3 regions of the Pantoea sp. SGAir0215 genome follow, and region 3 is predicted to be linked to each of the others. Evidence: predicted binding sites of a transcription regulator. Region 3 holds the regulator's gene; each other region holds the start of a gene.

Evidence for each region. Region 3 encodes PurR, which represses purine synthesis genes. Its sites were predicted from a motif close to CANGCAAACGTTTGCNTG; they were not measured.
Region 1: the regulator PurR is predicted to act here: its motif matches at 9,250-9,267, upstream of purH (bifunctional phosphoribosylaminoimidazolecarboxamide formyltransferase/IMP cyclohydrolase).
Region 2: the regulator PurR is predicted to act here: its motif matches at 4,234-4,251, upstream of C1N64_RS15235 (NCS2 family permease).

Annotation. Positions count from the first base shown of each region.
Region 1 covers NZ_CP028031.1:834,659-845,304, forward strand. Annotated here, with positions in the region: gene thiC (phosphomethylpyrimidine synthase ThiC) at 1-764, opposite strand, end outside; TPP riboswitch at 851-950, opposite strand; gene C1N64_RS04025 (Rsd/AlgQ family anti-sigma factor) at 1,083-1,586, opposite strand; gene nudC (NAD(+) diphosphatase) at 1,783-2,553, shown strand; gene hemE (uroporphyrinogen decarboxylase) at 2,594-3,664, shown strand; gene nfi (deoxyribonuclease V) at 3,664-4,332, shown strand; gene C1N64_RS04045 (YjaG family protein) at 4,395-4,985, shown strand; gene hupA (nucleoid-associated protein HU-alpha) at 5,174-5,446, shown strand; gene C1N64_RS04055 (DUF1481 domain-containing protein) at 5,514-6,176, shown strand; gene purD (phosphoribosylamine--glycine ligase) at 6,215-7,495, opposite strand; gene purH (bifunctional phosphoribosylaminoimidazolecarboxamide formyltransferase/IMP cyclohydrolase) at 7,512-9,101, opposite strand; rRNA gene C1N64_RS04070 (16S ribosomal RNA) at 9,735-10,646, shown strand, end outside.
Region 2 covers NZ_CP028031.1:3,252,729-3,263,374, forward strand. Annotated here, with positions in the region: gene C1N64_RS15225 (AMP nucleosidase) at 92-1,546, shown strand; gene C1N64_RS15230 (hypothetical protein) at 1,624-2,268, opposite strand; gene C1N64_RS15235 (NCS2 family permease) at 2,665-3,963, opposite strand; gene C1N64_RS15240 (response regulator) at 4,401-5,144, shown strand; gene C1N64_RS15245 (carbohydrate kinase family protein) at 5,081-6,133, opposite strand; gene C1N64_RS15250 (ketose 1,6-bisphosphate aldolase) at 6,134-6,994, opposite strand; gene C1N64_RS15255 (D-lyxose/D-mannose isomerase) at 6,994-7,686, opposite strand; gene C1N64_RS15260 (ABC transporter substrate-binding protein) at 7,734-8,672, opposite strand; gene C1N64_RS15265 (ABC transporter permease subunit) at 8,744-9,724, opposite strand; gene C1N64_RS15270 (sugar ABC transporter ATP-binding protein) at 9,735-10,646, opposite strand, start outside.
Region 3 covers NZ_CP028031.1:2,502,483-2,513,128, forward strand. Annotated here, with positions in the region: gene pykF (pyruvate kinase PykF) at 13-1,425, opposite strand; tRNA gene C1N64_RS11750 (tRNA-Val) at 1,770-1,846, opposite strand; tRNA gene C1N64_RS11755 (tRNA-Val) at 1,857-1,933, opposite strand; tRNA gene C1N64_RS11760 (tRNA-Val) at 1,937-2,013, opposite strand; gene C1N64_RS11765 (MATE family efflux transporter) at 2,166-3,539, opposite strand; gene C1N64_RS11770 (riboflavin synthase) at 3,733-4,401, shown strand; gene cfa (cyclopropane fatty acyl phospholipid synthase) at 4,579-5,727, opposite strand; gene punC (purine nucleoside transporter PunC) at 6,012-7,214, opposite strand; gene punR (DNA-binding transcriptional activator PunR) at 7,323-8,228, shown strand; gene purR (HTH-type transcriptional repressor PurR) at 8,225-9,250, opposite strand; gene C1N64_RS11795 (cytochrome bd-I oxidase subunit CydH) at 9,533-9,622, shown strand; gene C1N64_RS11800 (C40 family peptidase) at 9,901-10,646, opposite strand, start outside.

The DNA.
Region 1 (10,646 bases), 1.7 Mb from region 3:
TCTACTTCTTCTTCAATAGACGAGGTCACCGCTGAGTTACCAATGTTGGCATTCACCTTCACCAGAAAGTTGCGTCCAATGATCATCGGTTCGGATTCGGGATGGTTGATATTGGCCGGAATAATGGCGCGGCCAGCGGCCACTTCCTGACGTACAAACTCGGGGGTAATGTTTTCGGGCAGATGGGCACCAAAGCTGTGGCCCGGATGCTGTTGCAGCAGTACCTCACCACGAATGCGCTCACGGCCCATGTTCTCCCTGATGGCGATGAACTCCATCTCTGGTGTGATGATTCCCCGACGCGCGTAATGCAACTGGGTCACACAGCGGCCGGCTTTAGCACGGCGCGGCGTTGGCAGATGTTCAAAGCGCAGGTGATCCAGTCCGTCATCAGCCAGTCGCTGCTGCGTATACGCCGAGCTAATCTGCGTCAGTTTTTCGCTGTCGTCGCGCTCTTCAATCCAGCGAGCACGCAGTTTATCCAGTCCGCGATGCACGTCGATTTTTGCTGCCGGATCGCCATAGGCACCGGCGGTGTCATAAACCGGCACAGGCTCATTTTCCTGGTAAACGGGCTCATCTTTACTGCCGCCGGTCAATGTAGGGCTAAGCTGGATTTCGCGCATGGGGACACGAATGTCGTCACGACTGCCGGTCAGCCAGATACGTTTTGAGTTGGGAAAGGCACTGCCACCCTGCAGGGAATCAATGAATTCCTGTGCCTGAGCACGTTGTTCGCGACGGGTCGTTTTCGTAGTAGACATAGCAATATTCCAGTAAGTGGGAAGGTTGCTTGTCCGGAGTTCGGAAGGAGTAACGGCACAGCGGGCACCCTGAGTGCGGCGTACCGTAAAAATTTACTCTTGTTCCCTTCGCAGGTTCTAACCTGATCAGGTTCCGCGGATCCCGAATTAACGGTCTCAGCCCAATGGGCACTCCGACAAGATTTGGTTTAACGGTTAATCAGGTCCCGCAAGGACGTGCAACCGTCAAACCCTGACAACATAAAACAGATGTTTTAAAGCCCACTCAGCATAAGGGGGCTTTTTATGAATCACAAGTTATTTACATTTGCGGCACTGTTAAGCAGGGCGGGCAATTTCACTGTCGTTCGCCACAGGCGGAGTCAGGTGATTGTCCCATGCCATTTGGATAAGCTTGTCTTCAAGGGTAAAACGCGCTTCAAGAGCTTCGCCGACTTCTGACAAGGCGTGCTGAAACGTCACATAGTTGTCGTCGTCGATGGCCTGTTGCAGGTGGCCGTCATACAGCTGCATCAACTGCTCGGTATTGGCTTCCAGCGACGGGTAAATCTGCGCGGCAGCCAGCAGCGGACTGGTGCCGTCCATCTCTGCAATCAAACGCTGGTAAAGGCTAAAGTGACCGGATGAAAGATAATCGACCAGCGTGTGGCAAAAGTTATCCAGTGCCTGCTCGTCCAGGCGAGTCAGCGCTTCTTTTTTCGGCTTGATGCCGACCAAATGGTAATAAGAAACCAACAGCTGGCGGCGAGCTGCCAGCCATGAATCTACCAGTTCATTACTGCCACCTACGCGTTGGGTCAGAACGTCTAACTGGTTAAGCATAGTTAACTCCGTATGCGTTATGCACCTTCATATTTCAGATTAGCGATGCGCCAATTGCGCTTGTTCTCCGCGAACCTGTCGGGATAAATAAGCGTGCTGTCGTCTTGCAACCAGAATTATTTGGGTATAGTTGTTCATCTACACACTTAACATCGGGACTTCAGCGTGCGGGTTGACGCTAAGGATGACGAAATAAATGCAATGCGAAATTTCAAGCGTAGACGCTGGATGGTGGATTGTCAGTAGTGAACAGAAAATTTGGTTACCGCAAGGCGATTTACCTCACGGAAACGCACAGCAGTTTGGCCTTACCGGGCACCAGGGGCGCGTGATTGGCGAATGGCAGGGAGAGAAGGTCTGGCTGATTTGTGAAACGCGTTCGTCAGATATGTTGTCGTTGCGCCAGTTACTCAACGAAGATCCGGGCCTGTTTCAGCTGGCCGGGCGCGGTGTGCAGTTAGCAGAGTTTTACCGATCCCATCGCTGGTGCGGCTATTGTGGTCATGAGATGCATGCCAGTAAACGCGAATTTGCCTGCCTGTGTAGCCATTGCCGTGAACGTTATTACCCACAAATTGCGCCCTGTATTATCGTTGCTATCCGCCGTGGAGATGAGATCCTGCTGGCCAACCATGCGCGTCATCGTAATAACATTTACACTGTGCTGGCCGGGTTCGTTGAAGTCGGTGAGACCATTGAACAGGCGGTTGCACGCGAAGTGATGGAAGAGAGCAACGTGCGCGTGAAGAATGTCCGTTATGTCACTTCCCAGCCCTGGCCTTTCCCGCAGTCCTTAATGATGGCCTTTATGGCGGAGTATGACGGCGGCGACTTACAGCACGACGGTAAAGAGCTGTTGGATGCCGGATGGTTCCGTTTTGATGCGCTGCCTTTACTGCCTCCACCTGGCACCGTTGCCCGTCGATTAATTGAAGATACCGTTGCCCTCTGCCGCGCTGAGGCGTGAGAGTGCTACACTACTCGCTTGATACCGAGAGAGTCCTGACATGAGTGAACTGAAGAACGACCGTTATTTGCGCGCCCTGTTACGCCAGCCTGTCGATGTTACCCCCGTATGGATGATGCGCCAGGCCGGACGATATTTGCCGGAATATAAAGCCACGCGTGCCCAGGCGGGCGACTTTATGTCGCTGTGTAAGAATGCCGAGCTGGCCTGCGAAGTCACCCTGCAACCATTGCGTCGCTACAAGCTCGATGCGGCCATCCTCTTCAGTGATATTCTCACCATTCCTGATGCGATGGGATTAGGGCTGTACTTCGAAACGGGGGAAGGTCCATGCTTTTCAAACCCCGTAACCTGCCGTGCCGATGTCGATCGCCTGCCTGTTCCCGATCCTGAACAGGAACTGGGTTACGTGATGAATGCCGTACGGACCATCCGTAAGAACCTTAATGGTGAGGTGCCCTTAATTGGTTTTTCAGGCAGTCCGTGGACGCTGGCAACCTATATGGTAGAAGGCGGCAGTAGCAAGGCCTTCACCAAAATTAAAAAAATGATGTACGCCGAACCTGCCACATTGCATGCCATGCTGGATAAGCTGGCCGACAGCGTTATTCTCTATCTTAACGCTCAGATCCGCGCCGGGGCGCAGTCAGTCATGGTGTTTGACACCTGGGGCGGCGCATTGAGTGGCCGCGATTATCGCGAGTTCTCGCTGTATTACATGCATAAAATCGTCGACAGCGTACTGCACGAAAACGAAGGCCGTCGTGTGCCGATCACGCTGTTTACTAAAGGCGGCGGTCAGTGGCTTGAGGCCATGGCTGAAACAGGCTGTGATGCGCTGGGCCTGGACTGGACTATCGACATCAGTGAGGCCCGCCGTCGTGTCGGGCATAAAGTCGCCTTACAGGGCAATATGGATCCCTCCATGCTGTACGCACGACCGGCCCGTATCGAGCAGGAAGTGGCCAGTATTCTGGACGGTTTCGGCAAAGGTGAAGGCCACGTATTCAATCTGGGACATGGTATCCATCAGGATGTACCGCCAGAGCATGCCGGCGTCTTCGTTGAGGCGGTGCACCGCCTTTCCCGCCAGTATCATCAGGAGTCATAATGGATATTGCTGCACTTCGTGCGGAGCAACAACAGCGTGCCGCAGACGTCGTGCGGCAGGACGATTTTGATGTGCTGCCGCCACGCTTTATTGGTGGCGCAGACGTCGGGTTTGAACAGGAAGGTGCGGTCACGCGCGCGGCGCTGGTTATTCTTGAATACCCGTCGCTGAAGCTGGTGGAGCATCGTATCGCGCGCATCGAGACGACTATGCCGTACATTCCTGGCTTTCTCTCTTTCCGGGAATATCCCGCCTTGCTGGCGGCATGGAATATGCTGGAGCAGAAGCCTGACCTGTTGTTTGTCGACGGTCACGGCATTTCGCATCCGCGTCGGCTCGGTGTGGCGTCACACTTTGGACTGATGGTCGATGTTCCCACCATCGGTGTCGCCAAAAAGCGTTTGTGCGGACGGTTTGAGCCGCTGGACGAGACTCCCGGCAGTCGCCAGCCGTTAATGGATAAAGGGGAGCAAATTGGCTGGGTATGGCGCAGCAAGGTACGCTGTAATCCGCTGTTTGTGGCCACCGGGCATCGCGTCAGCCTGGACAGTGCCCTCGATTGGGTTGAAAAGTGTACTCAGGGCTACCGTTTACCGGAACCGACGCGCTGGGCAGATGCTGTCGCATCACGCCGACCTGCATTTCTGCGCTGGCAAAACGCGCTTTAGCACTGTTTGTAGGGCGCTTTTGCGTTACACTGCGGCCAGCGAAACGAATAAGAGCTCTGTGTATGTTACAAAACCCTGTGCATTTGCGTCTGGCAAAGCTGGAAAGCTGGCAACATCTGACGTTTATGGCTTGCCTGTGCGAGCGCATGTATCCTAATTACATGGCCTTTTGCCAGCAAACTGCGTTTGCCGATCCTGCGCTTTACCGCCGAATTCTCGATCTGATTTGGGAAACGCTGACGGTGAAAGATGCAAAGATCAACTTCGACAGTCAACTGGAAAAGCTCGAAGCTGCGATTCCGGATGGCGATGATTTTGAGGTCTACGGCGTGTATCCGGCCATCGATGCCTGTGTGGCATTAAGTGAAGTGCTGCACGCCCTGTTAAGTGGCGAAACGCTTGAACATGCGATTGAAGTCAGCAAGACCTCCATTACCACCGTGGCCATTCTGGAAATGACTCAGGCAGGTCGTGAAATGACCGATGAAGAGCTGCGGGAAAACCCGGCTGTCATCGACGAATGGGACCTGCAATGGGAGATTTTTCGCCTGCTCGCAGACTGTGAAGAGCGAGACCTTGAATTGATAAAAGGTCTGCGATCCGACCTGCGCGAGGCGGGAATTAGTAACATCGGTATAAAAATTCAGCAATAAGGCGAGAAAACGTGACTTCAGGCCTTAATTAGCGCGCCTGGAGGCTTCACATCAGCCCCCTGTCTGGTCTACATTTGGGGGGCTGAAAATTGTGGCTATCGGTGCGTGCAGGCTGAAGAGTGCCCGAAGTTGGCTTTTCCCTCGCACTCGTTGCTTAGCAAGCGATAAATACACTTTAAGGATAACTTATGAACAAGACTCAACTGATTGATGTGATCGCAGAAAAAGCTGACCTGTCTAAAACCCAGGCCAAGGCAGCGCTGGAATCTACTCTGGCTGCAATCACTGAGTCTCTGAAAGAGGGTGATGCTGTACAACTGGTTGGTTTTGGTACTTTTAAAGTGAACCACCGCGCTGAGCGTACCGGTCGTAACCCACAGACTGGCAAAGAAATCAAAATCGCTGCGGCAAACGTACCTGCATTCGTGTCTGGTAAAGCTCTGAAAGACGCCGTCAAGTAAGACGTCGCATAGCGGTAAAGTTTTAAACAGGGGCGATTTCGCCCCTTTTGTTTAAGGGCCAGCCACCATGACTACGCTGCTTCAGCGCTTTTCCGCCCTGCTTCTCTCCTCACTGATTATCGGGTGCAGTTCCACCCCCGACATTCCCGCCTTTTCCGCCAGTGGTTATCTGGCCGACCGTGGCAGTGTGCGTATCTGGCGTAAGAATACGGATCATCAGTCTGTGCATATTCGTACGCTGTACAACCCGTTTAACAGCGAAAAAAGCGAAACGACAGACTACCGCTGGCTGGGCGATCATCTGGTCAGCGTTGAGCGTCAGGTGAAAGGCGCGCCTCCCGACGATGTCACCCTGCGATTTGACCAGAATGGCAGTCTTAACTTTATGCAGCGCCAGCTTGCTACTCAACGTGAAGCGGTCAGCCCTGATACGGTGGAACTTTATAAGTTTGACGCGCAACGTATGCGGGACGTCAGCGATGCGCTCTTAAGCGGTCGGGTGTTTCTGAAGCAGGGGCACTGGGCAGGGGGCAATGTCGTGGAGACCTGTGACGGCCAAAAGGTGACGCCAGCGTTTGACAGTGAGGCATGGCAGACGCTCACGCATTACCGCCGTCATTCCGCTGGTCCCTTGATGGTTTCATGGCTGGAAGCGCCAGAAGGCGTTCAACTGTTGCGGGTCAGCCACAAAGACGAATGTGCAGATGAGCCCAAAGAGGCGGATTTCTGAGACATGAAAAAGGGGCACAACGTGTGCCCCTGTCATCGTTACTGGCGACCAATGGCGCGATAGCCGATATCGCGGCGGCAGAAACTGCCTTGCCAGGAAATCGGCTGAGCAAGCGCATAAGCGCGCTTCTGCGCAGCGGCAACGTCATCGCCTAACGCGGTGACGCACAACACACGTCCACCGTTAGTCAGTACGCGGTCGCCTTCCAGACGTGTACCGGCATGGAAAACTTTGCCGTCAGCCGCTTCTTCCTGCGGCAAACCGTGAATCAGTTCGCCGTTCGCGTAGGGGCCAGGGTAGCCACCTGCCGCCAGCACCACACCCAGCGAAGGGCGGGGATCCCATTGTGAGTCTTTTTGATCGAGCTTGCCTTCACAGGCAGCCAGACAGAGATCCACCAGATCCGATTGCAGGCGCAGCATAATGGGCTGCGTTTCCGGATCGCCGAAACGGCAGTTGAATTCGATCACTTTTGGCTGACCGGTCTTATCGATCATCAGCCCGGCATATAAGAAGCCTGTGTAGACATTCCCTTCTGCTGCCATGCCACGTACGGTTGGCCAGATGACCTGGTCCATGACGCGCTGGTGGATTTCATCCGTCACCACTGGTGCAGGAGAGTAAGCGCCCATACCGCCGGTGTTTGGCCCTGTATCCCCCTCGCCGACGCGTTTGTGATCCTGACTGGTGGCCATCGGCAGGACATTCTCGCCATCGACCATCACGATAAAACTGGCTTCTTCACCGTCCAGGAACTCTTCGATCACAATACGGTGCCCGGCGTCACCAAAGGCGTTGCCCGCCAGCATATCCTGCACCGCGTTTTCGGCTTCCTGCAACGTCATGGCCACAATGACACCTTTACCGGCAGCCAGGCCATCGGCTTTGATGACAATGGGCGCCCCTTTTTCACGCAGGTAGGCCAGCGCAGGGGCGACCTCGGTGAAATTATGGTATTCGGCAGTGGGGATGTTGTGACGTGCAAGGAAGTCTTTCGTGAACGCTTTCGAACCTTCCAGCTGTGCGGCAGCCTGAGTCGGACCAAAGATTTTTAAGCCGGCGGCACGGAATGCATCCACCACGCCAATCACCAGCGGCGCTTCGGGTCCAACGATAGTGAGATCGATCTGTTCACGTTGCGCAAAGGCAAGTAATGCCGGGATATCTGTTGGGGAAATATCGACGTTCTGTAAAGCCGGTTCCAGCGCCGTACCTGCATTACCAGGGGCGACAAAAACGGCCGTTGCCAGCGGCGACTGGGCGGCTTTCCAGGCCAGGGCATGTTCACGTCCGCCGTTACCGATGATTAAAATTTTCATAAAACGCTCCACAGAATTAATGACGGAAGTGACGCATATCAGTAAAGATCATGGCAATACCGTGTTCATCGGCAGCTGCAATCACTTCGTCGTCGCGGATAGAGCCGCCTGGCTGAATTACACAGCTCACGCCCACGGCTGCAGCGGCATCAATACCATCACGGAATGGGAAGAACGCATCGGAAGCCATCGCAGAACCTTTAACTTCGAGACCTTCATCACCCGCTTTGATGCCCGCAATTTTGGCAGAATAGACGCGGCTCATCTGGCCCGCACCTATGCCAATAGTCATGTTGTCGCGTGCATAGACAATGGCGTTGGACTTAACGAATTTAGCCACTTTCCAGCAGAACAGAGCATCACGCAGTTCCTGTTCAGAAGGCTGACGCTTGCTGACGACACGCAACTGGCTGGCATCGACCATCCCGAGATCGCGATCCTGAACCAGCAGACCACCATTCACCCGTTTGAAATCCAGCGCGGCGACACGGCCCTGCCATTCACCACATACCAGTACACGAACGTTTTGTTTCGCCGCCGTGATTTTCAGGGCCGCTTCGGTCGCCGAAGGGGCGATGATCACTTCAACAAACTGCCGGCTGATAATGGCCTGTGCGGTCGCCTCGTCCAGTTCACGGTTAAACGCAATAATACCGCCAAATGCAGAGGTAGGATCGGTCTGGTAAGCGCGCTCGTAAGCCGCCAGAATGGACTCGCCGACGGCCACGCCGCAAGGATTAGCATGCTTTACAATGACGCAGGCGGGCTCAGCGAATTCTTTTACGCACTCCAGTGCTGCATCGGTATCCGCAATGTTGTTATAAGACAGTGCTTTGCCCTGCACCTGCTCGGCGGTAGCGACAGAGGCCTCCTGTACATTTTCTTCTATATAGAAGGCGGCATCCTGATGGCTGTTCTCGCCATAACGCATATCCTGCTTTTTAACGAAGTTAAGATTGAGGGTACGTGGGAAGCGTCCTGCCGGCTGCTCAGTTTCACCATGGTAGGCGGGAACCATGCTACCGAAGTAGTTGGCAATCATGCTGTCGTACGCAGCGGTGTGTTCAAACGCTTTGATCGCCAGGTCAAAACGGGTTTCCAGCGTCAGTGAGTTTTGGTTAGCGTCCAGCTCGGCGATGATGGCCGGGTAGTCGCTGCTCTTTACCACAATCGCCACATCTTTGTGGTTCTTGGCCGCCGAGCGCACCATGGTTGGGCCACCAATATCAATGTTCTCTACGGCATCTTCCAGTGAGCAGTCTGGTTTCGCGACGGTTTGTGCAAAGGGATAAAGGTTAACGACCACCATATCGATAGGGTTGATAGCGTGCTGCGCCATTACCGCATCATCTTGTCCGCGACGTCCCAGAATGCCGCCATGGACCTTCGGGTGCAGCGTTTTAACGCGTCCATCCATCATTTCCGGGAAACCGGTGTAGTCAGACACTTCGATGACGGGGAGCCCTGCCTCTGCCAGCAGACGTGCGGTGCCGCCTGTAGAGAGCAGCTCAACACCACGTTGGGAGAGTGCCTGAGCAAATTCGAGGATGCCGGCTTTATCAGAAACACTGAGCAGGGCGCGGCGTAAAGGACGAGGTTGTTGCATGGTGGTTTTATCCCTTGGCTTTGATTCGCGTAAATAAGAGCGTTACATCAAGTTTGCGAGCTTTCTTTCTCTTTATAGAAAAGTGAAAACGCGAAAACTTCAGGTAACGCCCCGAAAAGGGGCATCCATAGCGTTGCGGGGGCATTGTAGCGAAAACGTTTGCGTGATGCTCGTCTAAATTTGTACGTAACAGGAATGTGGATAACTTTGTGTGTAACTGCGTATAAGGCGGGCTTTTGCTGTGGAATGCAGCGAACAGTCATTTTTATTGAATTTAGCCCTTGTCAGCCCGCGAGAACTCCCTATAATGCGCCTCCATCGACACGGCACAACGGCTTACGGAATGCGGTGTTGAGAGGGTCAGGCAACTGAGCCGCCGGAGAAAAACTTCTGAAAAAGAGGTTGACTCTGAAGGAGGAAAGCGTAATATACGCCACCTCGCAACAGACGGTTAACCCGCTGGTTGCACTGCTCTTTAACAATTTATCAGACAATCTGTGTGGGCACTCGCAGGATTGATATCCGCGTCTCCGGACGCAAAAAAATATCAAGTCTTAAGAGTGAACACGTATTGAAATTCATTACGACGTTTTCCTTGAGCATCGCTGCACTGGTTGCAGCAAATCAAACTTTAAATTGAAGAGTTTGATCATGGCTCAGATTGAACGCTGGCGGCAGGCCTAACACATGCAAGTCGGACGGTAGCACAGAGGAGCTTGCTCCTCGGGTGACGAGTGGCGGACGGGTGAGTAATGTCTGGGAAACTGCCCGATGGAGGGGGATAACTACTGGAAACGGTAGCTAATACCGCATAACGTCGCAAGACCAAAGTGGGGGACCTTCGGGCCTCACACCATCGGATGTGCCCAGATGGGATTAGCTTGTAGGCGGGGTAACGGCCCACCTAGGCGACGATCCCTAGCTGGTCTGAGAGGATGACCAGCCACACTGGAACTGAGACACGGTCCAGACTCCTACGGGAGGCAGCAGTGGGGAATATTGCACAATGGGCGCAAGCCTGATGCAGCCATGCCGCGTGTATGAAGAAGGCCTTCGGGTTGTAAAGTACTTTCAGCGGGGAGGAAGGTGTTGAGGTTAATAACCTCAGCAATTGACGTTACCCGCAGAAGAAGCACCGGCTAACTCCGTGCCAGCAGCCGCGGTAATACGGAGGGTGCAAGCGTTAATCGGAATTACTGGGCGTAAAGCGCACGCAGGCGGTCTGTTAAGTCAGATGTGAAATCCCCGGGCTTAACCTGGGAACTGCATTTGAAACTGGCAGGCTTGAGTCTCGTAGAGGGGGGTAGAATTCCAGGTGTAGCGGTGAAATGCGTAGAGATCTGGAGGAATACCGGTGGCGAAGGCGGCCCCCTGGACGAAGACTGACGCTCAGGTGCGAAAGCGTGGGGAGCAAACAGGATTAGATACCCTGGTAGTCCACGCCGTAAACGATGTCGACTTGGAGGTTGTTCCCTTGAGGAGTGGCTTCCGGAGCTAACGCGTTAAGTCGACCGCCTGGGGAGTACGGCCGCAAGGTTAAAACTC
Region 2 (10,646 bases), 750 kb from region 3:
AAAATGCGCGTGATCATAGATTCTTCACCCAATCCGTTGTTAAAACCGCTAAGCTGAGGAGCATTGTGGTAAGAACCTGAAAGGAGAAGTTATGCCAGCCCAACGGAAAAAGCTGACACGCGAACAGGCACTCGATGCGCTTGAGCAACTTTACAATGACGCCGTCGATGCGCTTCGTGCGTCCATCAAGGCCTACACGGAAGAAGGCGTGCTGCCGGACCCCGCCGCGCGTGAGCAAGGCCTGTTTGTTTATCCTGAATTACGCATTACCTGGCAGGGAGACGGACCGCAACAGAATCGCACGCGTGCATGGGGCCGTTTTACACATACAGGCAGTTACAGCACCACCGTCACCCGCCCCGCTTTGCTTCGTCATTACATTTCAGAACAGCTGGCGATGCTGGAAAAAGAGTACGACGTGGACATCGAAGTCGGCCCGTCACGGCAGGAGATTCCCTACCCGTATGTAATAGACGGCTCTGACCTGTCGCTGGACCGGACCATGAGCGCCGGCATAGCCCGTCATTTTCCCACGACTGAACTCTCGCAGATTGGGGATGAAACGGCAGATGGCTTGTTTCATGCTGACGCCACCTTTCCCCTTTCCCACTTTGATGCGCTGCGCACCGACTTTTCGCTGGCACGCCTGCGCCACTATACCGGCACGGCTGTGGAGTATTTTCAGCCGTTCGTGTTGTTTACCAACTACACGCGTTATGTGGATGAATTCGTCCGCTGGGCCATCGAACAGGTACGCGATCCGTCAACCCCGTTTGACAGCCTGGTGTGCGCCGGAGATGTCATCCTGACGGCTGACACGGAAAACAATGACGCGATGCTGTCCGATCTGGCCTGGAAAAAACATCAGATGCCTGCCTGGCATCTGACGTCACCGCATCGTCGCGGCATCACGCTGATCAATATCGGTGTGGGTCCTTCTAATGCCAAAACCATCTGCGATCACCTTGCCGTCATTCGCCCTCATGCCTGGCTGATGATAGGTCACTGCGGCGGTCTGCGCGAAAGTCAGCGTATTGGGGATTACGTGCTGGCCCATGCGTATTTGCGTGACGATCATGTACTGGACAGCGTGCTGCCACCGGATATCCCGATTCCCAGCATCGCCGAAGTTCAGCGTGCCCTCTACGATGCCACCAAATCGGTCAGCGGTATGCCCGGCGAAGAAGTCAAAGAGCGCCTGCGCACCGGTACTGTTGTCACCACCGATGACCGTAACTGGGAGCTACGTTACTCGGCTTCGGCCCTGCGCTTTAATCTCAGCCGCGCCGTGGCGGTGGATATGGAAAGTGCCACCATTGCCGCCCAGGGTTACCGCTTCCGGGTGCCTTATGGCACGTTACTCTGTGTTTCCGATAAACCGTTACACGGCGAAATTAAGCTGCCCGGTCAGGCGAATCGCTTTTACGACGGCGCCATCTCTGAACACCTGCAGATTGGGATTCAGGCGGTAGAGCTGTTACGGGCTGAGGGTGACAAGTTACATTCGCGTAAACTGCGAACGTTTAACGAACCCCCGTTCCGTTAAAGAGTAAAATCAAAGACGGTATTAAGGGTGAGTCTCTTTCACATTAATGCCGTCATCCCTTCTCCGTTTCTGCTGAATCAGGCTGCGTTCAGTACGGCAGTATTTATAAACCAGGCAAACACAGCCAGAATAGCCGGGACCATAAATGTCCAGATAAGGCGATTATTCAGGCTTTCAAATCGCGCATCCAGCTTATCGAATTGCTCATCCACCTTGTCGAATCGCTGATCCACCTTGTCGAAGCGACGATCCATTCCGTCGAGTCGTTTATCAATGCCATCAAGGCGATAGTCGATTCCGTCTAGCCGCTTGTCCACACCCTCGAACCGACAGCCAAGTCCGTCCAGCCGCTTATCTGTCCCATCAAATCGGCTGTCAGTATCATCAAATTTCGCTATGACAACCGAGAAGGTGGCGTCAATGCTGTTAAACCGGTTAGTAACGTCGACTAATACCTTATTGATTTCAAAAATTTTGCTGTCAATACGATCCTGCCTGTTCTCAATACCGGCAAACTGACTCGCGACGTGTCCTACATTTTCTTCCAGGCCAGTGAATCGCTGAAGCATTTCAACGTGAAACAGCGTTTGCTCTGAGCGCAGTATTTCAAGATCAGTTTTTGTCGCAAATGCCGTCGCGCGCCCACTGAACAGCGCCAGATCAATTTTCATCTGATGGCTGTCTTGCTCCAGTCGCTCAAAGCGCTTTTCAAAATTTTCCATTGTTTTGCCTCCCGTCCCGCAATGACGGTCGATTACGTTTGGCTTTCGGCGATCCCGTTTTATACAAAGGTTGCCCATTATCGGTCCCTGACAGGCGGATTACATGCATCCGTTAACGTTATTCACGACCTGCTTCGACGTTATTGAAGCAAAGTCCCGCACAATAAACATTACCTGATTGAATAAGAACGCAAAATAAAACCAGCGTGCCGCCTTATTCAGAAGGTGTTGTCGGAGAGTAAGAGGTGAAAGGCGTGAAGAAAAGGCAGTTCATATTCATTTTGGAAGAGAATGCACAACGATTGAAAAAGCTGAGGCAGCCTGGTGATGCATCGACGCGAAATATAACGCTAAAATCGTTACAGCATATTAAATATGCTGTAACGGTGAAGTTAATTATGCACTCAACCAGCCGAGCTTAATGACAAACAGCAGGGAAAGAATAATCAGCGCCGCATTAATTTCTTTCGTCCGTCCACTCAGCAGTTTCACCACGGTCCAGGTGATAAAGCCGAAAGCGATACCGTTTGCAATGGAATACGTTAATGGCATGGTCAGGGCCGTCACCGTAACAGGAGCCGCAGTAGTAATGTCTTTCCAGTCGATCTCGGCCAGGCCTGAGGTCATCAGCACAGCTACAAAGAGCAGTGCGGGTGCCGTGGCGTAAACCGGCACGCTGGAAGCCAGGGGTGAAAAGAACAGCGCCAGTAAAAACAGCACCGCCACCACCACAGCCGTTAATCCGGTACGGCCACCGGCGCTGACGCCTGCAGCCGATTCGACATAGCTGGTGGTCGTGGACGTTCCCAGCAGAGAACCAAACAGCGCCGCCGCACTGTCCGCCACAAGCGCGCGCCCCATTTTAGGCACGTTGCCCTCTTCGTCAGCCAGCCCGGCACGTTTGGTCACGCCCAGCAGCGTTCCCGTGTTATCAAACACGTCGACGAACAGGAACGCAAAAATCACGCTAATCAAACCCACGTTAAACGCACCCGCGATATCCAGATGCATAAACGTCGGGGCGATGGACGGCGGGGCAGAAAATACGCCGCCAAACGGCGTCAGGCCAATTCCCATGGAGATAAAGGTAATGATCAGAATGCCAATCAAAACCGCGCCCGTCACACGGCGCGCCTCCAGCACGACGATGATGATAAAACCTAACATCGCCATCAGTGGTCCAGGCTTGGTCAAATCACCAATTCCTACCAGCGTGGCCGGATTGTCGACGACGATTCCCGCCCCTTCCAGCGCGATAATCGCCAGGAACAGACCAATACCGGCGGCAATCCCCGCACGCAACGGCAACGGAATGCTTTTGATAATCCATTCGCGAATTTTAAAGATTGATAACGCAAAGAAGATAACCGCAGACAGGAATACCGCGCCCAGCGCAATCTGCCAGGTGTAGCCCATGTGCAGCACAACGGTATACGTGAAGAAGGCATTCAGGCCCATTCCCGGTGCCAGGGCGATAGGATAGTTGGCAATCAGTCCCATCAACACAGAACCAATTGCTGCCGCCAGACAGGTCGCGACGAAGACCGCACCTTTGTCCATGCCGGTCGCCCCTAAAATACTGGGGTTAACGAACAGGATATAAGCCATTGCCAGAAAGGTCGTGATCCCGGCGATGATTTCGGTGCGAACCGTTGTGTTGTGCGCTTTTAATTTAAATAGTTTTTCTAACATCATTATCTCTCGATGATAGAGACGTCACTCAGGTACGTGCTCTCTTGCCAAAGTTATTATCATGCTGTTTGTGGTAATGCCGACGGCTGGCCCGCGCCGTTGCAGGCCTGCTAAAAACCGGGGTTGCTTTCCTTTGTCATGTGAGCAATTGCTAAGGCTTAAGCAATTGCTGTGCCAGTCCGACACGCAATCGATTACCTGAATAAGCGCAAACGAGCCTTAAGAGAATTCTGAACCGAATCAGGGCGCGATTATGGTGCATTGCCCCCTAAATGCGCAAACGTTTTCCTTTCAATGCCGAAAAGGCGGAAAAAGGGTGCTGACGCACGCTTCAACACTTTGTGAGGCGACGCTGGTCACGTTTCAGCCGCATTAACCTGCAGGCAAAAGGGGAATGTGTAAACTCGAAATTAACTCTTTAGTAACATTGAGGTCACACAATGAAGCCAGCAGTTCTGGTGGTGGATGATGATCCTGCGGTCTGCGATCTGTTGCAGGACGCGCTCAGTGAACATGCTTTACGGGTTTATCGTTGTCATCAGGGTAAAGAGGCGCTGGCGATGGTCAGTGCTCACCCGGACATCGCGCTGGTAATGTTGGATATGATGTTGCCTGATACCAATGGATTGCTGGTGCTCCAGCAGTTGCAGCGTCAACGGCCTGATATCCTCGTAATCATGCTGACCGGCATGGGTTCGGAATCGGAGATGGTCGTGGGTCTGGAGATGGGCGCGGACGACTATATTGCTAAACCGTTCAATCCCCGCGTGGTCGTGGCCCGCGCACGCGCCGCCCTCAGACGTAGCGGACGTGCCGCAACCAGTGATGACGCGCAGTCAGGCTGGCGCTTCAATGGCTGGGTGCTTGATGAAGCACGCTGCCAGTTACTCAATCCTCAACGCGAAACGGTTCCTCTGACGCAGGGGGAATATACTTTGTTACGCGCCATGGTACGGCATGCACGCAAGGTCCTGACGCGCGATCAGTTATTAGAACTGACCCACAGCGAGACGATGGATGTCTTTGACCGCACGATCGATGTGCTGATCATGCGGTTACGCCGTAAAATTGAAGCCAATCCGCATCAGCCCGGCCTGATCCGCACTATCCGCGGGCTGGGCTATGTTTTTTCTGCCGATGTGGTCAAACCTGAAGGGCTGGGACTTTCCACACAAACCGCCTGAGCCATCCATTCACGCATGTCGCGCAAGGGGCGAATGCCGTCTGTCGCATTGGCGGCACGCAGATTAAAACAGGCGCAGGTATGGGCCAGTTTCAGCGTCGAGACCATATCCTCGCCTTCATGGCTGGCAAACAGCACGCCCGCACAAAACGCATCACCCGCTCCGACGCTGCCCACAATGGCGTCGGGTGCCAGCTGCCAGGCGGGCTGCCAGACACCTTCGCCGTCCGCTTCACGTCCCCATGCGCCCTCGGGCGCATGAATGACAACACGCTGACGCACGCCCTGCTCCGCCAGCCACTGCGCGGCACGGGCAAAAGCGGCGGGCGGCTGAATGCCGCGGCCATCACGTAACAGCACGCCTGATAACGCCTGCGCTTCCAGTTCATTAATCACCAGATAATCCAGCCAGCGTAAGGCGGGCAGCACCTGAGGGCGGTAATCGCCCGCGCGGGAAGCCAGATCCAGGGACGTGAAATAGCCCCGCTGCTGCATGTGTGCCAGCAACCGGGCGCTGCGGGTACCAAATTCGCTGTCCACGCCGTCCAGCGTTTCCAGTAGCAGCAAATACCCCAGATGAAAGATGCGCTGTGCGTCATCGACGGCGGCGAAGTGCGGTCTGTCCAGTAAGCTGTTGGCGCCGGGTGAAAAGAAAAAAGTCCGTTGTCCGTCCGGGGTCGTCATCACCTGGGTCATCGCTGTAGGCTTGTCGTCGGTGCGCTGCACTAACCGGTAGTCAATCTGCGCCGCTTTCATCATAGCCAGCAGAAAATCGCCATCGGCGTCATTGCCGAGCAGGCCAATCGCCGCCAGCGGCAGTGCGCACTGCATGCGTGACAGCGTGAGCAGGACATTGAGCGGCGCGCCACCTGCGGCCTTTTCGCTGTGCTGTATTTCGGTCAGCCAGCCCTGTTCCGGCCAGTGGCTGATGCGATGCACATAATCCACCAGCATGACACCTGCGGCCAGAATGCCGCTTCGCGTTGCCATTTACGCCTGGCCTGTGCTGCCGAAAATGTTCATCTGCTGCATAACGGTTTCACAAATCGCCTTTTCCACCGCCATTAGTAACTCTGCGAACTCATCATAACGGGTATTGCGCGAGGCCAGGCTGCGTTCCACCGCGTCAAGGGCCGCCTGAGACATGCCGGTATAAAAGTTAATTTTGTGAATACCGAGTGAGATTGCCCGACGGAAATCCGCGTCGCTGATGCCCGACCCGCCGTGCAGCACCAGCGGTACACCGGTTTGCTGACGAATCGCCGCCAGCCGGTCAAAATCCAGTTTGGGTTCCCCTTTGTATTTGCCGTGCGCATTACCAATGGCGACCGCCAGCGTATCAATGCCGGTTTCGCGCACAAATTCAGCGGCCAGTCGCGGATCGGTAAATTTCTCGCTGTCCGCTTCCCCAAACAGTGCGCCGCCTTCATCACCCCCGACTGCGCCCAGCTCTGCCTCAACGGAAACGCCGACGGCATGTGCGGCGCGAACCACTTCCCGCGTCTGGCGAATGTTCTCTTCATAGCTCAGGGTCGAACCATCAAACATCACCGAGGTGAACCCGAGACGAATCGCCTGCATCACCGCCTCAAAGTGCAAGCCATGATCCAGGTTCAGCACCACCGGAACAGTATGCTTCGCGGCTTCAAAACGGATCGCCTCAGCGATCTGATCGAGCGTGACGTACTTAAAATGCACTTCGGCAATGTTGATAATAAACGGCGAGCGCTGTCGCTCTGCCGCATCAAACAGCGCACGCAGGAAATGGCTGTCCAGGACATTAAACGCGCCCAGCGCATAACCCTGTTGCTGGGCATGCGCCAGCCCCTGTGCCAGAGAAATCAAAGCCATCATTCACTCCTCAAGGTGAGCCAGCGGGAATAGTCGTTACAAAGCAGCCTCTGGGGTTCCTCATCCTCGTCAAGGTCGTTGAAACGCGCCAGCGGCGTCAGGAAGACGTTGTCGTTGTCATCATCGTTGGGCATGGAGACTTCCCCCACCAGCACGTCACCAAAGCCGTTTTCGCCCCAGAAGCTGTGCCAGACGCCCGCGACGAGCGTGACACTTTCACCAGGGGAAAGCCTGATCTGCGAACCCGCCGCATGGGTTTGCCGGATGCCGTCCAGGGAAACCGTCACCGGCGTGGCGGCTTTGTCATGGCCTTCACGGTTATACAGCTCGACAATCAGGTTGCCGCCGCCGCGATTAATAATGTCTTCCATCTTGCGCGGATGGTAATGCATCGGCGTTACCTGCCCTTCACGCACGTGCATCACTTTTTCTGCATAAGGTTTGTGCCAGGGCGTTCCGTGCGGCGAGCCGTTGCGGAGTGTGAATAACGTCAGGCCGGTTTGCAGAAAATCGTCGCCACCAAAACTGGTCAGATCCCAGCCCAGGCGTAAGGCAACGATTTCAGTGATGTCCTCCTGTTGCTGACGCCACTGCCGGAGACCGTAATCGGCCCAGGACGGCAGTGGGACGTCCTGACGGGTGAAAAAGTCTCGCGTATATTGCAAATGTCTGTTCACGTCGGCGCGTTTCATCTTCCGCTCTCCCGTTAAGGCGGCACCCTGCGATGCCGCCTGCTGGTTTATTTCACGGTCCAGCCTTTGTAGCTGCCGACATTATTACGGTCGATCAGCTTCACCGGGATCAGCACGGGTTTATCCGGTGCGGGTTTTCCCTGCAGGATGTCGTAACCGATTTCGACGGCTTTCGCGGCCATCACCTGAGGATCCTGAGCGGGCGTGGCGGCAAAGAGCGAGTTCTTACGCTTCAGCGCTTCTTCGCCGTCCGGTGAGCCGTCCACTCCGACAATGAAGAACTCGTTACGCTGTGCCTGTTTCGCCGCTAAATCCGCGCCAATTGCGGTTGGATCGTTAATCGCGAACACGGCATCGATTTTCGGGTTGGCCGACAGCAGGCCGGTCATCACTTCCAGGCCGCCTTCACGGCTGCCTTTGGCGTTCTGATTAGAAGAAAGCAGTTTGATGTCAGGATGGCGTTTCAGCGCCGTCATACAGCCTTCCACGCGGTTTTGCACCGCCGAGACCGGCGGCCCGTTGATAATGACGACGTTGCCTTTGTCTTTCAGACGGTCAGCGATATATTTACAGGCCATTTCACCGGCCTGAGTGTTATCCGAGGTGATCGTCGCGTTGGCACCGTCGGCGGCGACGTCGACAGCCACCACCACAATACCGGCATCCCGTGCGCGTTTCACTGCGGGCGCGATCCCTTTTGAGTCCGCGGCATTCAGGATAATCATGTCGACTTTAGCGGCGATGAAGTTATCTATCTGCCCTACCTGCTGTCCGAGATCGTAGCCACTCGACACCAGCGTCACCTTGACGTTATCGCCAGCCAGCTGGCGCGCCTTCATCTCTGCGCCCTTGGTGATTTGCACGAAGAACGGGTTAGCCAGATCGCCCACCGTCACGCCAATCGATTTCAGTTCTTTTGCCTGAGCCATACCGGCGCTGAGCAGCGTTGCCGCCAGCAACCCGGTTACAATCGGATTAAAACGCATAGATCTTCTCCTGCTGTTATTTATCGGCCAACTGCTGAATGGCGCGTTGTGTACTCTCTGCATAGGGGACATCAGCCCACATGATGACGCGTGCGATATTTGTCGATCAGCACGGCGATGATGATCACGGCACCTTTAATCACCAGCTGCCAGAAATAAGAAACGCCCATCAATGTCATGCCGTTGTTCAGCGTGGCAATAATCAGTGCGCCAATCAGCGTGCCGGTAATGGTGCCGATTCCCCCCACAAAACTGGTGCCACCCAGAATGACCGCCGCAATGGCATCCAGCTCGTAACCCATGCCCAGATTGCCGTTGGCGCTGTAGAGACGTGAAGCGCTCATCAGTCCGCCCAGGCCGGACAGTAAGCCGCTCATCCCGTAAACGAACAGCAGTACCAGCCCGACTTTGATCCCGGTCAGACGGGCTGCCTGGATATTGCCGCCTACGGCGTAGATGTGAACGCCCAGCGTGGTGCGGCGCAGGATGAACCAGCTAAGCGCAATCACCGCGAACGCAATAACAATCAGCCACGGTACCGGCCCCAGATAGCCATTGCCTATCCACTCGAAATTGATATCGGCGTTGATGACCGTGGTGCCGTTCGCCAGCAGATAGGCGGCTCCGCGCAGTGCGGTATAGGTGCCCAGCGTCACGATAAACGGCGGAAGCCCGGCCCAGGCCACCAGAATGCCGTTAAACAGGCCCATCGCCAGCCCGGCTCCCAGCGCCATCGGAATCGTGAGCGAGGCCAGCATCGGATCCAGCGAAGTGAGCAACGCCACCACCGCCGTCGTGCCCAGCATTGAGCCGACAGATAAATCGATACCGCCGGTAAGAATGACAAACGTCATGCCTGCGGCCAGTACAATGTTGATGGACGCCTGGCGCGTAATATTCAGTAAATTGGCTTCGGTAAAGAAATTGGGTGTGACAACGCCGAAGACCGCCACGATTAAAATCAAAATGGGTAAAATGCCGACGGTCTGCATGATGTCGCCCATCAGGGCTCGTCTGACCGTGGGTGGATGAATCCGTGCCGTTTGTGTCATGGTTTTATCCTCATACTTCAAGCGGTGATGCGCTATACGCACCGGTTGCCAGCGTCATGATGTTTTCCTGACCGATCTCGTTACCTGCCAGTTCCCCTGCGATAGTGCCTTCATGCATCACATAAACCCGGTCACTCATGCCGACCACTTCCGGTAATTCACTGGAGATCATCAGAATGGCCACGCCCTGCCGCGCCATATCCTGCATCATGCGGTAAATCTCGCTTTTGGCCCCGACGTCCACGCCGCGCGTCGGCTCATCCAGGATGAGAATGCGCGGACCAATGGCAATCCAGCGGGAAATCAGCAGCTTCTGTTGGTTGCCACCGGACAGGCCTCCTGCCCGCACCAGCGCGTGGGGAACCCGGATATTGAGCGCGGCAATCGCCTCGCTGGCGATCTTTCTGGCTTGACGGCGGTTCAGCATGCCGTACTGCGCATCCCGTTCCAGCGTGGCCATCACGATGTTTTCCTGTGCAGCCATTTCGAGGAATAATCCCTGCTCTTTGCGGTTCTCGGTCAGAAAGCCAATGCCGTGCGCAATCGCTTCTCTTGGGGAGTGAATCTCTACCTTCTGGCCGTCCACCCAGATTTCACCCTGCTGAAGCCGGTGCACGCCAAAAATCAGCTGGGCCAGTTCGCTGCGTCCCGCACCAACCAGGCCGGCCATGCCGACAATTTCGCCTGCCCGTACGTTAAGGCTACAGGGCTGTACCTTGCCGCCATCGGACAGATTGTGCAGAGCCAGACGCACCTCGCCGCGAGGAATGGTGCGGTCTTTATTGAACAGATCGCTGAGTGGGCGTCCCACCATCATGCGCACCAGCTCGCTGGCGTTAAGGTTGTCGCGCGTCAGACTGCCGACGTACTGCCCGTCGCGCAGTACGCTGACGCGATCCGACAGCTCATACACTTCCGCCAT
Region 3 (10,646 bases):
ATAAACCCCGTATTACAGCACGTGTACCGATGCGGTATTCGTGGTTCCACTTGGCACCAGCGCGCCAGAAACCAGCACAACAACATCGCCTTTTTGAGCAAAACCGCTTTCCAGCGCCGCTTCTTTACCCAGACGATAGAAATCGTCGGTTGAGGCAATTTCGCTGACCATACGCGTCTCAATACCTTTGCTCAGAATCAACTGACGCGCTGTGGTGGCATTGGTGGTTAAGGCCAGGATGGTGGCGTTAGGGAAGTACTTACGCACGGCCTTCGCTGATTTACCGCCTTCTGTTGCGACAACGATAAGTGGCGCTTCCAGCTTCTCGGCGGTTTCAACGGCACCACGACACACCGCTTCGGTGATACGCAGTTTGCGGTTGTCATTCTGCTCATCAATGCGCGGCTTCATCACGCGGTCGGTACGCTCACAGATGGTCGCCATGATGGTGACCGACTCCAGCGGATAACGGCCTTTCGCACTTTCGCCCGACAGCATGACGGCGTCCGTCCCGTCCAGGATGGCGTTCGCTACGTCGCCGGCTTCTGCGCGAGTAGGGCGTGGATTCTTGATCATGGAATCCAGCATCTGGGTGGCGGTGATAACAACCTTACGCGCCTTATTACATTTTTTGATCATCATCTTCTGCGCGAAGATCACTTCTTCAACCGGGATTTCAACGCCCAAATCGCCACGGGCGACCATGATGCCGTCAGACGCATCCAGGATCTCGTCGAAGTTGTTCAGGCCTTCCTGGTTTTCAATTTTAGAGATGATCTGAATATTTTCGCCGCCGTGCTGCTTCAGGTGCTCACGGATTTCCAGCACGTCAGAGCGCTTACGGATAAAGGACGCGGCAACGAAATCAACGCCTTGTTCACAACCAAAAATCAGGTCGCGTTTGTCTTTCTCGGCCAGCGCAGGCAACTGGATAGAAACGCCTGGCAGGTTAACACCTTTATTCTCACCTAAATCACCGTTGTTCAGGACTTCACAGATGACGCTGTTTTCGGTGACTTCAGTCACTTTCATGCCGATCAGACCATCGTCAACCAGAACGGTATTGCCGATTTTCAAATCGTTGGCAAAGCCAGAATACGTCACCGCAACACGTTCGCTGTTGCCAATCACGCTCTGGTCAGTGGTAAAAGTAAAGGTCTGGCCAGCTCTCAGTGACACATCATTGCCACCTTCCAGCTTCATGGTGCGGATTTCCGGACCTTTGGTATCCAGCAGAATAGCGGCAGGAATGCCAGTTTTTTGGGTGACAGCACGCATATTGGTGATGCGCTGACCGTGTTCTGCATAGTCGCCGTGCGAGAAGTTCAGACGCATCACGTTCATGCCTGCTTCAAGCAGCTGGGTCAACATCTCTTCGGATTCGGTTTTTGGGCCGATAGTACAAACGATCTTAGTCTTTTTCATGACGGGTTATCTGTAAGTTGTGATGGATGATAAATAGGGTTTCGATGACAGCGCACCGAAATGAAAACGCTGGTTGAAAGAGAAAAGGGTGATACAGGATAAGAATAGGTGACGAAGGCCAGGCGTGCAGAGAAGTTGCGTGGTTAGTTGGCTTAACCACCGGGACGTTGTTGCGCAAACAATCTTAATTATCGTCATAAGCACGTAGTCGCTGAAACCTTTCAAGTAAACAACGCGGCCAGTATAATCACTAAGTATGCGAAAACCAATCGAAAAACAGTACGTAAAGGCAATGTAAATCAAGAAATGGGTTGTTGCGCAAGTGAAGAAAGGAAGTAAAAGAGTGGTGCGCTCTAATGGACTCGAACCATCGACCCCCACCATGTCAAGGTGGTGCTCTAACCAACTGAGCTAAGAGCGCAAAATAAATTTGGTGCGTCCGAGTGGACTCGAACCACCGACCCCCACCATGTCAAGGTGGTGCTCTAACCAACTGAGCTACGGACGCACTTGGTGCGCTCTAATGGACTCGAACCATCGACCCCCACCATGTCAAGGTGGTGCTCTAACCAACTGAGCTAAGAGCGCAACATGCTGTCAGGGCGACAGCGGGGACGAATATTAACGACAGCGCAGAAGGCTGGCAAGGGGAAAAACGCAAAATTGCAAATGAATGAACATCATCTGTGCGAAGCGTCGTTTTTTTGAACGTAACGGGCCTGTTACGGCCCGTTCTGCTTTTAACGCGATGCGCGCGAAAGGATTAACGCGGCCGGGAGTTGCTGCAAACGCCGAACCCGCCACAGCATCATGACGGCGGCTGAGGTCAGGCCGACAATAAACCCACACCAGAATCCTGCCGGGCCCATGCGCGGCACCACCCAGTCGGTCAACGCCAGGATATACCCTGAAGGCAGCCCCAGTAGCCAGTAGGCGATAAAGGTTATAAAGAAAATAGACCTTGTGTCTTTGTAACCGCGCAGGATACCGCTGCCAATCACCTGAATGGAATCCGAAATCTGGTAAATGGCGGCCAGCATCATCAGTTGAGCAGCCAGCGTCACTACGTCGGGGTTATCGTTATAGAGCTGCGCAATGTGATGGCGGAAGGTCACCGTAAAGATCGCCGTAAGCACGGCCATACTCACGCCCACGCCCTGCGCGGTCCAGGCGGACACGCGCGCCTGTTCGGTTGATCCCTGACCCAGGCGATAGCCCACGCGAATGGTTGTCGCGACGCCCAGTGACAGCGGCAGCACGAACATCAGCGAGCTGAAGTTCAGGGCAATCTGGTGACCAGCCACATTCACAATGCCCAGCGGGGAGACTAACAGCGCCACCACGGCAAACAGGGTCACTTCAAAAAACAGCGCCAGGGCGACAGGCAGGCCCAGACCGGCCAGACGTTTCAGAATGGCGGCCGAGGGCGATGACCAGCGCTGTTCAGGCCGGATATCCTGCATGCTGCGCATGCGCCGCACCCAAAAGCGCATACAGATAAACATCGCCCAGTAAACGGAGGCGGTGGCGACGCCACAGCCCACACCGCCCAACGCGGGCATACCAAAATGCCCATAGATAAAGACATAGTTGAGCGGAATGTTGAGCATCAATCCCAGAAAGCCCAGCACCATGCCGGGCTTGGTTTTAGACAGCCCTTCGCACTGGTTACGCATCACCTGAAAAAACAGGTAACCCGGCGCGCCAAACAGCAGGGCATGCAGATAACCTTCCGCTTTTTCAGCCAGCAGCGGATCGATATCGTGCATCGAGCGAATAAAATAGCCCGCGTTCCAGAGGACCAGCATAATGAGCAATGAGAGAAAAAACGCCAGCCAAAACCCCTGACGAATCTGTTCAGCGATGCGCTCGCGGCGACCTGAACCATTAAGTTGCGCAATGGTCGGCGTCAATGCCAGTAAAACACCATGACCAAACAGGATGGCGGGAAGCCAAATGGACGTGCCAACAGCGACGGCGGCCATATCCGTGGCGCTGACGGCGCCGGCCATAATGGTATCTACAAATCCCATCGCGGTTTGCGCCACCTGAGCCAGGATAACGGGAATCGCGAGGGCCAGCAATTGACGCGCTTCTGTTAAATACTTCTGCACGTAAACACCTGACTTGTGTGATTAATAAGGAAATGAGGACGACTTCAGGCGAAGTCGGCACTAGTGTAACTGCCGCAGCCGATTTCTCCAATCTTTGTCACGCTTTGCGGTTGCGCATCTCTCAGCACGTTGAAATCTAAAAGTTAAGCGCGCCTGTGATAAACTGGAGGCAAACTTCACAGAGGCAAAGATTATGTTTACCGGTATTGTGCAGGGCACCGCAGAAATCGTGTCCATTGAAGATAAAGGTTTATTCCGTACTCATGTTGTCCGGCTTCCCGCTGAACTGGTGCCAGGACTGGCACTTGGCGCATCCGTGGCCCATAACGGCTGTTGCCTGACCGTTACCGAGATTAACGGTGATTTGGTGAGTTTTGACCTGATCAAAGAAACCTTACGCGTGACCAATCTGGGCGACTTGCGCCAGGGCGACGTGGTGAATATTGAACGCGCGGCCAAATTCAGTGATGAGATTGGCGGACACCTGATGTCGGGCCATATCATGACCACGGCAGAAATTTGCAAAATTATCCGCTCTGAAAACAACCGCGAAGTGTGGTTCAGGATTCAGGATCCTCTGCAGATGAAATACATCCTGCACAAAGGATTTGTCGGCATTGATGGCATCAGTCTGACTGTGGGTGATGTGACAAAAACGAAGTTCTGCGTCCATTTGATTCCTGAAACGCTGGAGCGCACCACCCTGGGTGCCAAAACCTTTGGCGATCGGGTCAACATTGAAATCGATCCCCATACACAGGCCATTGTGGATACGGTAGAGCGCGTGCTGGCGCAGCGTGAAGCCGCTGCCGTGAAGGCGCTTGCGGAGCAGGCCGATCAGCCGGAAGCCGATCACGAATAAGGCCCGCCTGGCAACAATCTTGTTGTCATCCGCATGCGGGTATTGCAAAAAAAGCAGCCCTGATGACAGGGCTGCTTTTTTATCGGGAAACCGCTGACGCGCCGTCGCCCGGGCATCTCAGCCAACCGACCTGAGCCGGTTCGGGCAATGCGCGGCGCCAAACCGCAGCGCGTCCTGTTACCGTGCTACGCGCAATCCCCCCTCTATGCCACGGCTAAACACCACCTGCCATAACTGAATCTCGCGGGCGCGAAACGCACCCGCGCAGGCATTCAGATAGTACGTGAACATGCGGCGAAAGCGTTCGTCATAGCGCCCGGCAAGCTGCGGCCAGGCATGTAAGAAGCGTTCGTGCCAGGCCATCAATGTCGTGTCATAGTCCGCGCCAAAGTTATGCCAGTCTTCCATAATAAAATGGGGTTCGCTGACGTCGGCGATATGGCGCAAAGAGGGCAGGCAGCCGTTCGGAAAGATATATTTGCCAATCCAGGGATCGACGTGCATATCCGTTTTGATCGCGCCTATTGTGTGAAGCAGGAAAATCCCGTCAGGCTTCAGGTTGCGATCGACCGTAGCAAAATAGGTGGGATAATTTTTAGGCCCGACATGTTCAAACATGCCCACGGACACAATGCGATCAAACTGCTGATCGAGATCGCGGTAGTCCTGCAACAGGATTTGGACATCCAGCCCCTCACAGCGCTGTTGAGCCAGTTTTTGTTGCTCTGCCGAGATGGTTACGCCCTGAACGCTCACGCCATAATTTCTGGCGGCAAAGGCCGCCAGGCCGCCCCAGCCGCAGCCGATATCCAGCAGGCGCATTCCCGGTTTGAGTTGCAGCTTGCGGCAAATCATATCGAGTTTGGCTTCCTGCGCCGCCTCAAGCGTGGTGGCGTCTTTCCAGTACGCGCAGGAATACTGCATGTAAGGATCCAGCATCAGGCTGAAGAGATCGTTGCCTAAATCGTAGTGGGCTTTACCCACCTGCCAGGCCCGCTTTTTGGATTGCAGGTTCACCAGACGCGCCAGCGCAATACGCAGGATGTCCTGAATATGATGCGGCAGTTGCTCGTCGAGTTTATGCTTCAGCGCCCGATGAAAAAACATATCCAGCCGCTCGCATTCCCACCAGCCATCCATATAACTCTCGCCCAGGCCCAGGGATCCTTTCTGCAGAACGCGTTTGAAAAAATCGGGGTGTTTGACCTGAATATCCCAGGGCCGCGAACCGTTAATTTCAATATCGGCTTTTTGCAGTAACTCCTGAACGATGCGATACCAATGGTTACGTTCGATGCCTACTTCTTCTACACATGATGAACTCATAGCCACTCCATCACCAGAACCGTCAGAACCTGAGAAAAAGCAGGAGCTGTTTCTCAGGATTATGAGAAAAGTCACAGATGACGCCTTGCGCCAGACAACAAAAAGGGTACAGAGAAGAGAAAACGTCGGTATCCATGCAGCGTTGCTCACACAGATGCCGTCACAGCCTGAAGGCTGTGTGAAACATTTTTATTATGATGACAGTGCGAGTGGGTCTGGCAGAGGAGGCACACTGGCAGACCCTGATTCAGTCAGTGAAAACGGGTAACACGCAAATCGTTGCCTCAGTGATTATCCTGGCAGGGATGTGCAGATGAGGCAATATCAGTTTGTGCGCCGGCGCGGCGCTGTAACTGATAGCCCATCCATGCCAGACCAATCGTCACCATCATAATTAGCGTGGTCGTAAACAGAGCCTGGATCAAGCCTGCGGACACCGCAAGGCTGGCGGCAAAACAGAGTCCGAGCTGAAGCGTGTTCTGCAATGCCGCCGCTTTCCCGGTGGCATTTGGGAAGGGCAGCAGCGCACTGGACACCACAATCGGATAAATCGCGCCATTTGCCAGCGCCATGCCGCAGAACGGCACCAGTAACGCCGTGAGTGACGGGCTTCCCGAAAGCGCGACGGCAAACAGCGCCCCGACACTCAGGCTATAGACGCCGAGCAGCCACGGCAGCAGCGTTGCGCCAGAAAACCGGTTGAGCAGCGCACGGCAGCCAAACCCGCCGATTAAAAAGGCGATGGTTTGGGGAATATAACTGAGCCCGATATCCGCAGGAGACAGACCAATATCAGCCAGGATAAACGGCGAACCCGTCAGCCATGCAAAAAAACTGGCTGAGCAGGCGGAATACATCAGTACGTTACCGCTGTAGGCACGTGCGCGCAGCAGCGTCAGAAACCCAGGCTGCGGAGCAGGGGAACGTTGCTTTTTTTGCGGCGAAGGCAGGCGCAGCGTGACCAGGATGAGCGCCACAGCAATTCCTGTCAGCACCGCAAAAATGGCGCGCCAGTGAAAATGGCCGATCAGCCAGGCGCCCAGTAACGGCGCCAGGGCGGGAGACAGCGCGACGAGCGGCATAATGGTAGCAAAGACTTTATTGGCCTGTGACTGAGGATAGCGATCGACGACCAGCGCCTGCCAGCTGACGGCCGCCGCGCACACGCCGATAGCCTGTACAAAACGCAGTACCAGCATCAGGATCACATTATCTACCCACAACATACCCGCACAGCCCAGAGCAAACAGGACGAGGCCTGCCAGCAGCACCGGCTTACGCCCCAACCGATCAGATAAGGGACCCCAGACCAGTTGACCACAGGCAAAACCGGCCAGAAACAGGCTCATGCTGGCGCTGATCATCCCGGCTGACGTGCTAAAACTTTGCTGCATAGCGCCGAAGGCGGGCAGGTACATATCGGTTGCCAGAAAGCCCAGCATACTGAGCACGGCAAGATAGGGAATAAAGCCTTTTGAAGCGGACATCGGGTTCTCATCAGTTGCAGAATAAACGCGGGGCAGTGTAAAAGCTGTACTTCACGCTGTGAAACGGTAAAATTTGCCTGTTGCTGTTAAAAATTTTGAAGGCAAATTATGTGGTCTGAATATGCGCTGGAAGTGGTGGATGCGGTCGCACGCGGTGGCAGCTTTAGCGCGGCCGCCCAGGAACTGCACCGTGTGCCTTCTGCCATCAGCTATACCGTTCGCCAGCTGGAAACCTGGCTGGCTGTGCCGCTGTTTGAACGCCAGCACCGGGAGGTGATTCTCACCCCGGCGGGCGAGCATTTTGTGCGGGAAGGGCGCAGCGTTATCAAAAAAATGGATGCCACACGACGTCAGTGTCAACAGCTCGCCAACGGCTGGCGCGGTCAGATTGGTATTGCCGTCGACTGCATCGTCAAACCGCAGCGGACCCGGCAGTTTGTCAGGGATTTTTACCGCCATTTTCCCGACATGGAGTTGCACATCAGCTATGAGGTCTTTAACGGCGTCTGGGATGCGCTGGCAGACGGGCGAGTGGATGTGGCGATAGGTGCGACACAGGCGATTCCGGTGGGGGGGCGTTTCGCCTTTCGCGATATGGGCACCCTGAACTGGCGTTGCGTGGTGGCGCGTCAGCACCCTCTGACGCAGGTTGCTACGCTGGGTGATGAGGCGTTGCGCAACTGGCCTTCACTGGTGCTGGAAGATACGTCGCGCGCGTTACCGCGTCGTATGACCTGGGCGCTGGATAACCAACGCCGGCTGGTGGTCCCGGACTGGCAAACCGGTCTGGACTGTGTGCGCGCCGGTTTGTGTGTCGCGATGATACCGGGCCATTTAGCGCGGCCCTTACTGGACAGCGGCGAGATGGCAGAGCTGAACTTACCGCAGGCGTTTCCGGAAAGTCCCTGCTGCGTCAGCTGGGCGGAAGATCGCGCATCACCGGCGCTGGGGTGGTTACTCCAGTACCTGGGCGATGCGCAAACGCTAAATCAGGAGTGGTTGAGCGAGGATTAACGGCGATAATCGCGATAAGGACCATAGCCCACCGAGCGTCGCTCAATAAGCGTCGGGTGGACTTCAATCGTCTGCGACTCTTCCCGCTTACTGGTGATGCGATCTAACAACATCTCCAGCGCCTTCTCACCCAACTGGGCTTTAGGTTGATGCACCGTGGTCAGTGCCGGAGTGAAATAGCGCGCATTGCGCACATTGTCGTAACCAATGACGGAGATATCCTGCGGCACGCGCAGGCCCATTTCGTCGGCCGCGCAGATTGCGCCCATCGCCATGATGTCGCCCCCACAGAATACGGCGCTTGGGCGCTGCTTCTGTGACAGAATCTGCTGCATGGCCTGATAGCCAGATTCGGGTTCAAAGTCACCCTGCACAATCCATTCGGCACGTGGCTGAATACCCGCTTCTTCCAGCGCCTTAAGGAAACCGGCATGGCGACCGCCTCCCGTGTTACGCTCCATCTGGCCGGGAATGGCACCAATATCGCGATGACCACGCTCAATCAAATAACGTCCTGCCAGATAACCGCCCTGGAAAGCATTGTCCAGTACGGTATCGGTAAAGTCGGCACGGGATTCGCCCCAGTCCATCACCACCATCGGAATATTGCGGTTCGCTTCCAGCATTTGCAGCAGATCATCCGGATACTCTGAACACATCACCAGAAGCCCGTCAACGCGCTTTTGCGCCATCATCGACAGATAGGCGCGCTGTTTTTGCAGGTCATTATGTGCGTTGCCCAAAATCAGGGTATAGCCTTTATCGAAGCAGTGATTCTCAATGGCTTCGATAATTTCAGCAAAGTAGGGCGCTTCACTGGACGTGGCGAGCAGGCCCAGCGTTTTGGTGTGATTCACCTTCAGGCTACGCGCGACTGCGCTGGGAGAATAATGCAGTTCCCGAATCGCTTCCCACACCGCTTCGCAGGTATTTTCTGCGACAAAGCGCGTTTTATTGATGACGTGTGAGACGGTCGTGGTGGACACGCCCGCACGCTTCGCCACATCTTTAATTGTTGCCATGTAAATCGAACTCCCGGGCCTATCTAAATTATTGATAAGCATATTGTTAAACGTTTGCGTCAGCGGACGGTTATTTCTGCGAAAAACATCGCTTTTCTGTCCGGTATTGAGTCATCAGGGCAGGAAATAACGTCTGAAAAGGGCGCGGACGCAACCGATATTGCGCGCTGTTGCGCAACAAAGGGGGGATTCTAACAAGGCTGTGCGGATAAAACGAGATTTTTACCCACGCGTATGTGAAAATGCTTTCACCTTACAAACGTCAGGGTTAAAGGAGAGGGGATGAGTACCGATTTGAAACTGTCATTAATGACGACGGCAGCCGCACTGTTAATGATCATCGCGTTTAGCTTCACCGCTATTCTGCACTAGTCGCATTCGTTTGCAGCGAGGCTATACTGGCTGACTGGCTGACTGGCTGACTGGCTGACTGGCTGACTGGCTGACTGGCTGACTGGCTGACTGGCTGACTGGCTGACTGACTCGCTGACTGCGCGTCCAGCCTTGCCGGTGATACGTCCTGTCTGTCAGACCGTATCACCGGCAGGTGCGGCATTTTCGCCCGCAACACCCGGCTGCACAATCGGGGTGAGGTGGGCAATAAAAAAGCCGGGAAGTTGCCTTTCCCGGCTTTTTTGTATGAAGGACGTTTAGCGAACGGTCTTTGGCGTCATAACGCGACGCGCACCAATATAATGGCGCTGCCAGTAATCTTCGCTCAACGCACTGATTTGAATATCTTTACCGGTACGCGGTGACTGAATGAATTTACCGTTGCCCAGGTAAACCCCGACATGATCTGCGGTTCCACGCCCGTTGATGCGGAAGAAAACCAGATCGCCTTTTTCAAGGGATTCGCGGTTGACCGGTGCTGCATCCCGCAGATGGTACATTTCGTTAGCGGTACGGGGGATCTTAAACTTCACGACGTCTTTGTAGGCGTACCATACGAGGCCACTGCAATCAAAACCCGTATGGGGCGATTTGCCTCCCCACTGATAACGCTTGCCAAGTTGCCCCATCAGTTTTGCCATCGCCGTTTCACGCGCTTTCTGGTAACGCTGGCGATGCGCTTTACTCATTTTAATGGTGCCGGTTTCGGTATTGTCTGCCGTTAACGCCTTCGCAGCACGTTGATGACCATACCGTTTTTTGCTGGCGGTATTGGCGGCGACTTTTTTGCTCAGCGTCTTGTGCGAGGCAGTCGTTTTAGCGAGCGTTTTGTGCGTGGTGGTGTGGGAGGTCGTTTTGCTGGTTTTCGTGGTCTTACTGACTTTCTGAACAGCGGAGGTGCGACTTTTTTTAGATGAGGCTTTAACCGCGCGTCGTTTGCGCCGATCATCGTCGCGCGCACTTTTTTTCTCTACCTTATGCAAGCTGGCCTTAACCGTCGCAT